One region of the Agathobacter sp. LCP21S3_B2 genome, then DNA from elsewhere that is predicted to be linked to it. Evidence: predicted binding sites of a transcription regulator. Region 1 holds the regulator's gene; each other region holds the start of a gene.
The links. The regulator Rex, encoded in region 1, represses fermentation and respiration genes when NADH is low (regulators of the CRP and FNR family bind a similar motif). The targets are predictions, from matches to a motif close to ATTGTTAANTANTTAACAAT.

Region 2: the regulator Rex is predicted to act here: its motif matches at 1,686-1,705, upstream of ACTQ1L_RS07685 (acetyl-CoA C-acetyltransferase).
Region 3: the regulator Rex is predicted to act here: its motif matches at 2,505-2,524, upstream of ACTQ1L_RS04305 (enoyl-CoA hydratase-related protein).

What each region holds. Positions count from the first base shown of each region.
Region 1 is NZ_JBQKGQ010000001.1:32,871-37,163, reverse strand. Features, by position in the region: gene ACTQ1L_RS00175 (NAD(P)H-hydrate dehydratase) at 1-733, opposite strand, end outside; gene ACTQ1L_RS00170 (hypothetical protein) at 736-1,377, opposite strand; gene ACTQ1L_RS00165 (redox-sensing transcriptional repressor Rex) at 1,390-2,028, opposite strand; gene ACTQ1L_RS00160 (NADP-dependent isocitrate dehydrogenase) at 2,199-3,407, opposite strand; gene ACTQ1L_RS00155 (GntR family transcriptional regulator) at 3,421-4,080, opposite strand; gene ACTQ1L_RS00150 (2-isopropylmalate synthase) at 4,097-4,293, opposite strand, start outside.
Region 2 is NZ_JBQKGQ010000008.1:124,550-128,842, forward strand. Features, by position in the region: gene carB (carbamoyl-phosphate synthase large subunit) at 1-1,497, shown strand, start outside; gene ACTQ1L_RS07685 (acetyl-CoA C-acetyltransferase) at 1,798-2,982, shown strand; gene ACTQ1L_RS07690 (3-hydroxyacyl-CoA dehydrogenase family protein) at 3,138-4,010, shown strand; gene ACTQ1L_RS07695 (acyl-CoA dehydrogenase) at 4,052-4,293, shown strand, end outside.
Region 3 is NZ_JBQKGQ010000004.1:113,471-117,763, forward strand. Features, by position in the region: gene ACTQ1L_RS04300 (glycosyl hydrolase) at 1-2,348, shown strand, start outside; gene ACTQ1L_RS04305 (enoyl-CoA hydratase-related protein) at 2,586-3,389, shown strand; gene ACTQ1L_RS04310 (MATE family efflux transporter) at 3,671-4,293, shown strand, end outside.

The sequences.
Region 1 (4,293 bases):
ACAGTTTTCCGAAAGTTCCCTTGTTGGAGTGTACCGGTCTGTTATCAAGCTTCTTTAAATCAGACTCATCAAGAGCCCTTACTGATGGCAGATTACCACAAAAGCTGTGGTCATCTATGCCTATAGGCACCACCTTAACCAGACCGCAATAATCACAGCCCGGCCACAGGAGAAGGCCTGTCTTTTTATAAGAAAAAGTATATGTGAAATCTGCTTTAAAAGTGCATCCCATCACATGTCCTTTATCAGAATCCACTCCCGACGGCACGTCGACCGCCACCCTGTAAGCATTTGCCTTGTTAACGGCTGAAATCACATCTGCTAAAGAGCCTTCTATGGCTCGCTTAAGCCCTGTGCCAAACAGTGCATCTATTATTACGTCACTTTTACACACACTCTCAATATCAGAGACCACCTTGAAGCCATACCTTGCGTATATATTTTTCTGCAGCTCAAAGAGCTCGCTTCCTGCCTCATCTGTGCCAAAAGCATAGTACACCATGCATCTGTATCCGGCCTGATTTAAAAGTCTTGCTATCGTGATACCGTCTCCTGCATTATTGCCTCTGCCGCATATCACGGCAAACTCCTTTGATTTATCAAAACATGCAACAAGCTCCCGGACAACACCGGCCGCAGCCTGCTCCATCAGCACCACCGAAGGAACCAAAAAGACCTGTGATGTTGTATCGTCCAGAAGCTTCATTTCATTACCTGTAACAATATATTCCAATATCAATTCCCCTTATTCTCATTGTTTGCATTATCAGCCTTTGCATTATTGGCATTAAAGACCATAGGATCGTCATATTCAATATCAAAAAGATCCAAAACCTCAGCGCCAAAAATATCATGAAGATATGAATAAATCTCCCTGTTGTTGATATCTCTGTTCTGTTTTCTGATTACATTCTTTTTGAGCTCAACTCTTATATTTGCAATCCAGTCGTCAATTTCTTTTGATTCCAGTTTGTTTTTCTCGATTTTTTCACTGAAGTAATCCATCGACAAAAGCATCAGCCTGTCATTAACTGCTTTTATATTCTTTTGGATTTCAATAAGCTCTCCCTCGATATTGTCGGCTTTCTCATTTATCTCATCTATAATCTGCTTATCCTTGTCGCGCTTTTCATCTCCGTCATCGCCCATGTTGGCGACAATATTTGTCATGGTCTTTGACTTAAGCTTCTTCAAATCCTTGAGCTCATTATTGTACTTTCCCTGCAGCTTCAACAGCTCATCCAGTTCTTTTTCCGTGGCTGATATTTCATCAGTCTTACCATGAATGGCAAAAAGCCTGTGCCATTTCTGGTCTAAAACCAGTAAAGGCACCTTTTTTCCTTTTAATGCAGCCTCAAAATCTTTTTTATCATTCATAAAACTCACCCTCTATTTATTTTTGGAATTTTTTACAATATTGTAGCTGAGCTGCATAAGGCTGTCAGACAGATGTACACTCTCCACAACCACATCCTTGTCAGGTATTTCAAGGTCCACATGAGCGAAATTCCATATAGCCTTTATCCCCAGTTCAACAAGCTTTGACGCAATGGTATCAGCCTTTGACTTTGGCATGGTAAGCGCAGCAATATCCACCCTGTGTGTCCTGCAATACTCTCCCAGCTCGTTTAGCATAAGGATTGGAATGCCTCGCACACTCTTTCCTGAAAGATCAGGATTCACATCAAAGAGGGCCGTAATCACAAAACCAAGCTTTTCAAACTTTACATAATTGGCAAGCGCCTGTCCCAGATTACCTGCACCGATGATAATTATTCTATGCTCAGTGTCAAGTCCCATTATCTTTCCTATTTCCTCGTAGAGGAACTGAACATTGTATCCGTATCCCTGCTGTCCAAAGCCTCCGAAATTGTTGAGATCCTGTCTGATTTGCGAAGCTGTAACCTTCATTCTGTGACTCAGATCGTTTGATGAAATACGCTCCACTCCCTCATCTAAAAGCTCTCCGAGATATCTATAGTATCGTGGCAGTCGTCTGATAACCGCCTGTGATATTTCTTTACTCAAGTCCTATTCCTCCAATCATCAGGATGTCATTTCTATTTTAAAGACAAAAACCCAAGACTAATTATAATTTTTTGAAGGTCATCTGTCAATGTGTTAAGAATTTAACATTCAAAAAATTTATAATTATTCCCGGGTTATATCATAATCTAAAGTAAAAACCAAGTTTCAGATTAAATTGTCTTCTCAAGCTCCTCCCTGATTGCCTTGATGAAGCCCTCGCTGTTTAAAACAGTAGGATTCTCAATTGTTGTGATGAGTGCGAGATCCTTTGTCATCTTTCCGCTCTCAATAGTCTTTATGCAGGCTGCCTCAAGCTTGTCTGCAAACTCAGAAAGTGCAGGAAGCTTGTCAAGCTCTCCTCTCTTTCTGAGAGCTCCTGTCCAAGCAAAAATAGTAGCTACAGAGTTTGTTGATGTCTCCTCACCCTTTAAATGCTTGTAATAGTGTCTCTGTACTGTTCCGTGCGCTGCCTCATACTCATAGTATCCGTGAGGGGATACAAGCACTGATGTCATCATGGCAAGTGAGCCGAATGCAGATGAGATCATATCACTCATTACATCTCCGTCATAGTTCTTGCATGCCCAGATAAATCCACCCTCAGATTTCATTACTCTGGCAACAGCATCATCAATAAGTGTGTAGAAATATGTAATTCCAGCCTTCTCAAAAGCATCCTTGTACTGTGCATCAAAGATTTCCTGGAAGATATCCTTGAAGGTATGGTCATACTTCTTTGAGATTGTATCCTTTGTGGCAAACCATAAATCCTGCTTTGTATCAAGTGCATACTTAAAGCAGCTATGTGCAAAGCTCTCGATTGAATCGTCTAAGTTATGCTGTCCCTGAATAACTCCCGCTCCCTTAAACTCATGGATTAGCTCTCTTGTCTCGGTTCCATCTTCTGCTGTAAATACAAGCTCAGCCTTTCCGGGACCAGCTACCTTCATCTCTGTTGCCTTGTACACATCACCATATGCATGACGAGCGATTGTGATTGGTTTAACCCATGTCTTTACGTTTGGCTCTATGCCCTTTACAACGATTGGTGCTCTGAACACTGTTCCGTCAAGCATGGCTCTTATTGTGCCGTTAGGGCTCTTCCACATCTCCTTTAAATTGTATTCTGTCATTCTGGCTGCGTTTGGTGTGATTGTCGCACATTTTACTGCGACACCGTATTTCATGGTTGCCTTTGCTGATTCAACGGTCACCTGATCATCTGTACGATTTCGCTCCTCTAAGCCCAGATCATAATACTCTGTCTTTAAATCGATAAAAGGTATTAAAAGCTCATCCTTTATCATCTGCCAGAGGATTCTGGTCATCTCGTCTCCGTCCATCTCTACAAGGGGTGTTGTCATCGTAATCTTGCTCATTCTTAAATCTCCTTTACTTAATAAGGTTTTCCCAACCAAGGTGTTCCATATTTTTCTTTGAATTGTTTATATGCTCTCTGGCGCATTTTTCTGCCAGCAGTACGTCATGATTCTTAATTGCCTCGCATATCTGTTTATGCTCGTGAGTGGAGTTTTTAGCTCTTTTTGTCTCGCCGAGTGTCACCTTTCTCACTCTGCCGACATACTCATGATAGTCCTTTAATACCCTCATAAGCTCCTTGCTTCCGCCGGCCTCATACAGCAACTCATGAAACCTATTGTCCAGCTCAAGAAGCTTCTTTGCATTGCCCTTTTTCTCGTGAAACTCTGTGAGATAAATATTCTCATCCATGGCCGCCATGAGCTCATCCGATATCCTCGTTGCAGCCCATCTGGCACAAAGTCCCTCAAGCAGAGCTCTTATCTCGTATATATCCCTGATATCGTCCGTGGAAACGCCCTCCACGAACGCTCCCTTATTGGGGATGATAGACACAAGTCCCTCAAGCTCAAGCTGACGCAGTGCCTCCCTCACTGGAGTCCTGCTCACTCCAAGCTCATCACCGATATTCTTTTCCTTAAGCTCATCGCCCTTTGCAAATGTTCCTGCAAGTATACCATCCCTGATATGATTGTATACCCTGGCACTCAGGCTGTAATTATCATGTGACATGTACTAATCCACCTCACTATAATACTATATTAAGCTTTTTACAGCAATCAGTAATTTGAACTACAAGCTCATTATCTGTAATGGTAGTCACACGGCCCTCGTCGTACTGCTCATCTACCCATTTCTTTATCATGGTCACAAGCTTTGAGTTCTTATCTACCTTTCGTTCATCGGGCAGGCGGTAGTAAGTGTTTATCCACAGCGCTATTCCTG
Region 2 (4,293 bases), on a different contig from region 1:
TTTGATTACTGTTCAGTTCACTGTACATGGGCGTTTGCCAAGGAAGGCTGGGAGACAATCATCGTAAACAACAACCCTGAGACCGTTTCAACTGACTTTGATATTGCTGACAAGCTTTATTTTGAGCCACTCACAGCAGAGGATGTTGAGAGCATCGTTAATATTGAAAAGCCTGACGGAGCTGTTGTACAGTTCGGTGGACAGACCGCCATCAAGCTTACAGAGGCACTTATGAAGATGGGTGTCAAGATACTTGGAACAAAGGCAGAGGATGTAGACGCAGCCGAGGACAGAGAGCTCTTCGACGAGATTCTTCAGAAGACAGGCATCCCAAGAGCAGCAGGTGGTACAGTATTTACAGCTGAGGAGGCAAAGAAGGTAGCAAACGAGATCGGTTACCCTGTACTTGTCCGTCCTTCATACGTGCTTGGCGGACAGGGTATGAAGATTGCATGGAATGATGATGAAATCGAAGAGTTTATCGGCATCATCAACACAATCACACAGGATCATCCAATCCTTGTAGATAAGTACCTTATGGGTAAGGAAATTGAGGTTGATGCAATCTGTGACGGTACAGATATCCTGATTCCTGGCATCATGGAGCACATCGAGCGTACAGGAGTACACTCAGGAGACTCTATCTCAGTTTACCCTGCACATACTATCTCAGAAAAAGCAAAAGAGACTCTGGTTGAGTATACAAAGAGACTTGCACAGGCACTCCATGTTGTTGGTATGATTAATATCCAGTTTATCGATATGGATGACAACATCTATGTTATCGAGGTAAACCCACGTTCTTCAAGAACAGTACCATACATCAGCAAGGTTACAGGTATTCCGATTGTAGACCTCGCAGCAAGAATCATCATGGGTGAGACAATAAAGGGCATGGGCTACACACCTGGACTTGCTCCGACAGCCGATTACACTGCAATCAAGATGCCGGTATTCTCATTCGAGAAGCTGCGTGGCGCTGAGATTTCACTCGGACCTGAGATGAAGTCAACAGGAGAGTGTCTTGGAATCGACAAGACCTTCAATGGTGCGCTTTACAAGGCATTTGAGGGTGCGGGAGTCGAGCTTCCTAAGTATAAGCAGATGATTATGACTGTAAAGGATGCCGACAAGCCTGAGGCAGTAGGTGTTGCAAAGCGTTTTGAGAAGCTTGGATACAAGATTTATGCTACAAGAAGTACTGCAAAGTACTTACAGGAGCACGGAGTAAATGCTCTTCGTGTAAACAAGATATCACAGGAGTCTCCAAACGTCATGGATCTTATCCTCGGACACAAGATAGACCTTGTAATCGATACACCTACACAGGGTAACGGAGACAAGACAAGAGACGGCTTCCTTATCAGAAGAAATGCAATCGAGACAGGTGTTTACTGTATCACAGCCATGGATACAGCGAATGCACTTGCACATGCATTAGAGACTGCTTCTGACAAGAAGACACCGGTTGACATTGCAACAGTTAAGAATCTTTAAAAATATATAGAATATATTTTATCCCCGGACAGTATAGCGGATATGCTGCCCGGGGATTTTTTATAAAATGAAAAATATGATGCGTTATGCCTGTATGCATGCCGCAGGTTATAATAGCATCGGCTTTTGTTAATCTGACGGAATAGTATAAGTAATACGCGTGAAAAATATGCAAATTTTAATAGAATTTTGACAAATTATTAACAAAACCAATTGATTTTTACATAAATTTGTAGTATAATAACTTTGTTAAAAAATTAACAGCACGGATGTGCAATACAATTTAAAGGAGATAATATAATGGCAAAGAAAGTTGTAATCGCAAGTGCTTGCCGTACAGCAATCGGCAAAATGGGCGGAGCATTAAGCAATACTCCAGCCGCAGATTTAGGTGCAATCGTAATTAAGGAGGCTTTAAACCGTGCAGGTGTTGCTCCTGAGATGGTTGACGAGGTTAAGATGGGTTGTGTTATCCAGGCAGCTCAGGGACAGAACGTAGCTCGTCAGGCTTCTATCAAGGCAGGACTTCCAATCGAGGTTCCGGCTATCACAATCAATGTTGTTTGTGGATCAGGTCTTAAGTGTGTAAACGACGCTGCTACAATGATCAAGGCCGGTGAGGCTGATATCGTTGTTGCAGGTGGTATGGAGAACATGTCAATGGCTCCTTACGCTATGACAAAGGCACGTTTCGGATACAGAATGAACAATGCAACAATCATCGATACAATGGTTAACGATGCTCTTACAGATGCATTCAACCACTATCATATGATGATCACAGCTGAGAATGTATGTGATAAATACGGCATCACTCGTGAAGAGCTTGATGAGTTCTCAGCAAACTCACAGCAGAAGTGTGAGGCAGCTATCGCAGCAGGTAAGTTCGATGATGAGATCGTTCCTGTACCTGTTAAGGTTAAGAAAGAAATCGTTGAGTTCACAAAGGACGAGGGACCTCGTGCCGGAACAACAGCAGAGTCTCTTTCTAAGCTTCGTTGCTGCTCAGGTAAAGAGGGCGGACTTATTACAGCCGGTAACGCATCAGGAATCAATGATGGTGCTGCAGCAGTAGTTGTAATGAGCGAAGAGAAAGCTAAGGAGCTCGGTGTTAAGCCATTAGCTACATGGGTAGCAGGAGCACTTGGCGGAGTTGAGCCTGAGATCATGGGTGTTGGACCGGTAGCTTCTACAAAGAAGGTTCTTGCAAAGACAGGTCTTTCAATTGATGATTTCGATCTTATCGAGGCAAACGAGGCATTTGCTGCACAGTCAATCGCTGTAGCAAGAGATCTTGGTTTCGATATGAGCAAGGTAAATGTAAACGGTGGTGCTATCGCACTCGGACATCCTGTTGGAGCTTCAGGCTGTCGTATCCTTGTTACATTATTACATGAGATGCAGAAGAGAGGATCTAACAGAGGTCTTGCAACACTTTGTATCGGTGGTGGAATGGGATGTTCTACTATCGTTGAGAAGTACTAATTTTCTTTGCCAATAGATATATGAGGGGATGCAGGTGCATCCCCTTGTAGTGTGAATTAGTTTATTTACATCAGTATATATATATGATTAAGTTATGCTGCAGAGGCTTAGCACTTAAAGCTTTTGCACCATAATATATTTTAGGAGGAATTAAAATGAAGGTTGGAGTTATCGGTGCTGGTACAATGGGCCAGGGAATCGCAAAAGCATTCGCACAGGTAGATGGATACGAGGTAGCACTCTGCGATATTAAGCAGGAGTGGGCTGAAGGCGGAAAAGACAAGATTGCAAAAGGATATGCAAGACTTGTAGCAAAAGAGAAAATGACACAGGAGAAGGTTGACAGCATTCTTGCAAGCATCACTCCTGGTTTAAAAGAAGATCTCTGCAAGGATTGTGACCTCATCGTTGAGGCTGCTTTCGAGGATATGCAGGTTAAGAAAACTACATTCGCTGAGTTAGACAAGATTGCTAAGCCAGAGTGTATTTTCGCTTCAAATACATCATCACTTTCAATCACAGAGATTGGAAACGGACTTACACGTCCATTAATCGGTATGCACTTCTTCAACCCTGCTGACCGTATGAAGTTAGTAGAGGTTATCGCAGGAGTTAACACACCTGTTGAGACAGTTGATGCAATTAAGAAGATTGCAGAGGAGATCGGCAAGACACCTGTACAGGTTAACGAGGCTGCCGGTTTCGTAGTAAACCGTATCCTTATCCCAATGATCAACGAGGCTGCTTTCATCAAGATGGAGGGTGTTTCAGATATCGCCGGAATCGATGCAGCTATGAAGCTTGGTGCTAACCATCCAATGGGACCATTAGAGCTTGGAGATTTCATTGGACTTGATATCTGCCTTGCAATCATGGACGTTCTTTACAATGAGACAGGTGACAGCAAGTATCGTGCATGCCCACTCCTTCGCAAGATGGTAAGAGGCGGAAACCTTGGATGCAAGAGCGGCAAGGGATTCTACGTTTACAACGCAGACCGCACAAAGACACCTGTAGACGCAATGTAAATGAGATTAAAACAAAATATAAATTTCAAGGAGAATAAATCATGGATTTCACTTTAGATCAGAAACATGAGATGGCTCGCGACCTTTTCAAACAGTTCGCAGAGACAGAAGTTAAACCTCTTGCACAGGAGACTGACGAGACAGAGGTATTCCCAGCAGAGACAGTTGCTAAGATGGGAAAATATGGATTCATGGGCATTCCTGTACCAAAGGAGTACGGCGGACAGGGCTGTGATCCACTTACATACGTTATGTGTGTAGAAGAATTATCAAAGGTTTGTGG
Region 3 (4,293 bases), on a different contig from region 1:
TCGGACATCAGAATGATGTATCGAGATCAGTGAGTGCAAGAGATAATCTTGGAGATGTACATGATGTGACAGGATCTGTCAGTGGTGTATTCGGAATAGATACACTTTCACTTACAGGATCAGAGGGTGGCGGAGAGAATGCTAAAGATGCATTAGAAAAAGCTGTAGCTTCAAGCAAGACAGCTGCGGACAACGGTGCTATCGTCAGCTTATCAGCTCATATGCCAAACTTTACAAATGATAAGATAAAGAAGAATGATGATGGAACATATGATTTCTATAAATGTGATTTCAGCGAGTCAAAGGATCTCAGCAATGACTCATTAAAGACAATTCTTCCGGGGGGAGAAAATAATGAGGTATACAATGCGTACCTCGATATAATTGCAGATTATGCTAATCAGTTAGCAAAGGCTGATATCCCTGTAATGTTCAGACCTTTACATGAGAACACAGGTTCATGGTTCTGGTGGGGATCAACAAACTCAGAGGAGAGCTACAAGAGTCTTTACAGATATACAAGAGATTACTTAGAGAGCAAAGGTGTACACAATATGCTCTATGTATACTCTCCATGTGGACCAATCTCATCAGAGGATGAGTTCATGAGCAGATATCCGGGAGATGAGTATGTAGATGTATTAGGTTTCGATTACTATGCAGACTATACTTATGGACAGGATGCAGATGAATCATACTTTGAGAATCTTGACAGCACATGTAAGGTAGTATCAAAGATCGCAGAGGATCATGGCAAGATCGCAGGCATTTCTGAGTGTGGAGTGCGTGTTACAAGAGCAGACGGCTCAAGTGATGGACTTATGGTAAAAGGAAATCCTGTTGCAGAGGCAAAATCAGGATATAACTGGTATCAGAAGGTAAATGATGTTGCTAAGAAGAATGATATGCCATATTACCTCGTATGGGCAAACTTCAGCGATACAAACTTCTATGTACCATATAAGTATGATGATACATATGGTCAGGAGATGATCAATGAGTTTATCGATTACTACAATGATGGCAACTCAATATTTGGAAATGGAACTAATTTCTATAACAATATTGATACATTAGCAACAGCAGCAAAGGCAAATACATATGACAATACATATGGTTATATCACAGAGCCGTTTGATATGGATGAGCTGACAGAGGATACAACACTCAGCGCATATGTAAAGAATGCCGGCAAAGTAAGCTTTATAGTAAAGGATACAGCAACAGACAAATCTATCACTTTAGACGGAAAAGCACAGAAAGCAGCAGTTGCAGCACAGAGCCTTGATACTACAGCATCTGTGGCAGGATCAACCCAGTACACAGCAACACTTACAGCAGCTGATATGGAGAAACTCGGAAAGACAGATGTTGCTACAATTACGGTGGTGGCTGATGGAACAGAAATCTCTACTATCAAGAACTTAAGTATAGGTAAGAAAAAAGATGTGGCACCTGCAAATGTATTTGAGGATTTCGATTATTATTCAGGAAGTAACGGATTGCTTGAGGCAGCATATACACAGAACTCAGCAGCAGGATGTTCTTCATCATTTAAGTTGAATAAAGATAACAAAGCTGATGGAACATATGGTGGAGCATTTACTTACACATTAAAGACAAAAGGCTCAGAGGTCTGGACAGGAAATATCAAATCAAGCCTTACGAACAAAGATTTTTCTGATTACAATGCACTCCAGATGTGGGTTAAACCTGACGGACAGGGACAGAAGCTTGTAGTACAGGTAACAGATGGCTCAGGAGAAGAGTTTGAAGCATACCTTACAGATTTTGTAAAGGGAACAGAAGCTAAATATGTTTCAATACCATTCAGCAAATTTAAGGGTAAACAGGGTGGAACACTTGATCCTTCAAATATCACAAAGTTTGCAATCTGGTGTAATTCAATACCTGAAAATGGTGCAACAGATATCACATCAACTATTTACTTTGATGGTATCCGCGCTGTAAAACTCACAGACGATCAGCTTGCATTATCTGATCAGGATGCTGAGTACGGACTTATCGTAACAGACACAGCAATCGGTGAGCCTGCAATAAATGGTGGAAACCAGAACGACAGCGATGATAATAACGACAACAATGGTGGAAATCAGGGCGATAACAAAGACAATAATGGTGGAAGCAACGGTGGACAGGTAACAACACCTTCTACACAGCCATCACAGCCACAGGCTAAGCCAAACACGGTCAAGAAGAACACAACAACGAAAAAGGCTACAAAGACCGGAGACAACAGAAATATCCTTATCTGGGTTGCAGGATGTGCAGCAGGAGCAGGACTCCTCGGAGCATCAAGAAAGAAATCAAAGAAAACAATGAGATAGTATTGTTTTATGATATCAATCCAACACCGGTAAGAGGTATAACTACTCATAAATAAGCCAATGCAGGGAGCGGTTCACATAAAGTGAGCCGTTTTCTGCTGTATAATTAGATATGAAATAAAATTGGAAAATAAGGTCGGAAATAGTCTTACAGACATTGACAAAAATTTATCAAAGTGGTAGTATTTTGGTATAAATGTAGAACATACATATGGATTTTTAAGGAGGATTTATACAATGAGCGAGTTCAAAAATTTAACACTTGACGTAGCAGATCAGATTGCTGTACTTGCAATTTCAAGACCGGCTGCTCTTAATGCATTAAACAGTGAGACTCTTGATGAGTTAAACGTAGCATTAACAGAGATCGAGGCAAGAGATGATGTTAAGGTTGTTATCTTAACAGGTGGTCCTGACAAGAAGGGTAACGAGTTCAAGTCATTCGTAGCAGGAGCTGATATCGCTGAGATGGTTAACTTCACAGCACCACAGGCAAGAGCATTCGGAATCAAGGCTTCTGAGCCATTCTTCAAGCTTATGAATATGCGTCAGGTTACAATCGCAGCTGTTAACGGATTCGCACTCGGTGGTGGATGCGAGATCGCTATGGCATGTGATATCAGAATCGCTTCTGAAAACGCAATTTTCGGACAGCCAGAGACAGGACTTGGAATCATTCCTGGATTCGGTGGTACACAGAGACTTGCTCGTTTAGTAGGAATGGGACGTGCTAAGGAAATGATCTTCACATGCGACAACGTTGACGCTGCTGAAGCATACCGCATCGGTCTCGTTAATAAAGTAGTAGCTAAAGAAGAGTTAATGTCTACAGCAAAAGCTATGGCTGCTAAGATCATCTCTAAGGGAAGCTACGCAGTAGCAGTTGCTAAGGCTGCTATCAACAACGGATATGATATGGATATCAAGAACGCTGTTGAGATGGAAGCAAACCTCTTCGGTGTTGTAAATGATACAAACGACAAGAAAGAGGGAATGGGAGCATTCCTTGAGAAGAGAGCTGCAAACCTCACAGATTTCTAAATTATGATATACAGACGCTGTCTGGACGTGGGGCTGACATCATGATATCAGGCTGTGTGCAGCAGTGTAAATATGTAAGGTTTAAGGTATAAAAGCCGGTGCGTTTTAGCACCGGTTTTTTCTGCCCTTTTTAGATGTTTACAGGTCTTGAAAAAAGTATAAAATGTTTCTATAATAAATTAATATTTGATTTATCGGAGTATGACAAGAAAGTATTTGTAACTATTTCGTGAGAAAATATATTGTCATAGAAATATAATTTAAGCTTTACAAGAGGAAAAATGATGTCAAGAGCAGCACAGACCAAAGAACTGGATATGGTGAACGGACCACTCGCAAGGAAGATACTGATTTACTCCATACCGCTCATGTTTTCAAACCTGCTTCAGGTATTTTTTAATATGACGGATGTAGCAGTGGTGGGGAAATTTGCGGGTGCAAGAGCACTCGGCTCAGTCGGTTCCACGACAATCATCATCACACTCACAACAGGCATACTGCTTGGCATGGGAGGCGGTGTCAATGCTGTCACGGCACTGCACATGGGAGCAGAGGACTATCAGAGGGTGCATAAGACCGTCCACACATCAGTCATTCTGTGCTTTATAGCGGGACTTTTACTGTTAGTGGCAGGACTGGCTTTTTCAAAGCCCCTGCTTGAAGTGATGAATACAAAGCCGGAGCTGATAGACGGTGCCACAGCATATCTGATGATATACCTGTGCGGTTCGCCGGCGCTTGCGCTTTATAATTTCGGTAACGGTGTGCTGAGCGCAGTAGGAGATACAAAGAGGCCTCTTATATACCTGAGTGTCTCGGGAATTATCAATATAGTGCTCAACCTGTTTTTTGTAATAGTATGCAGACTGGGAGTGATAGGAGTAGCCATCGCAAGCATCATAGC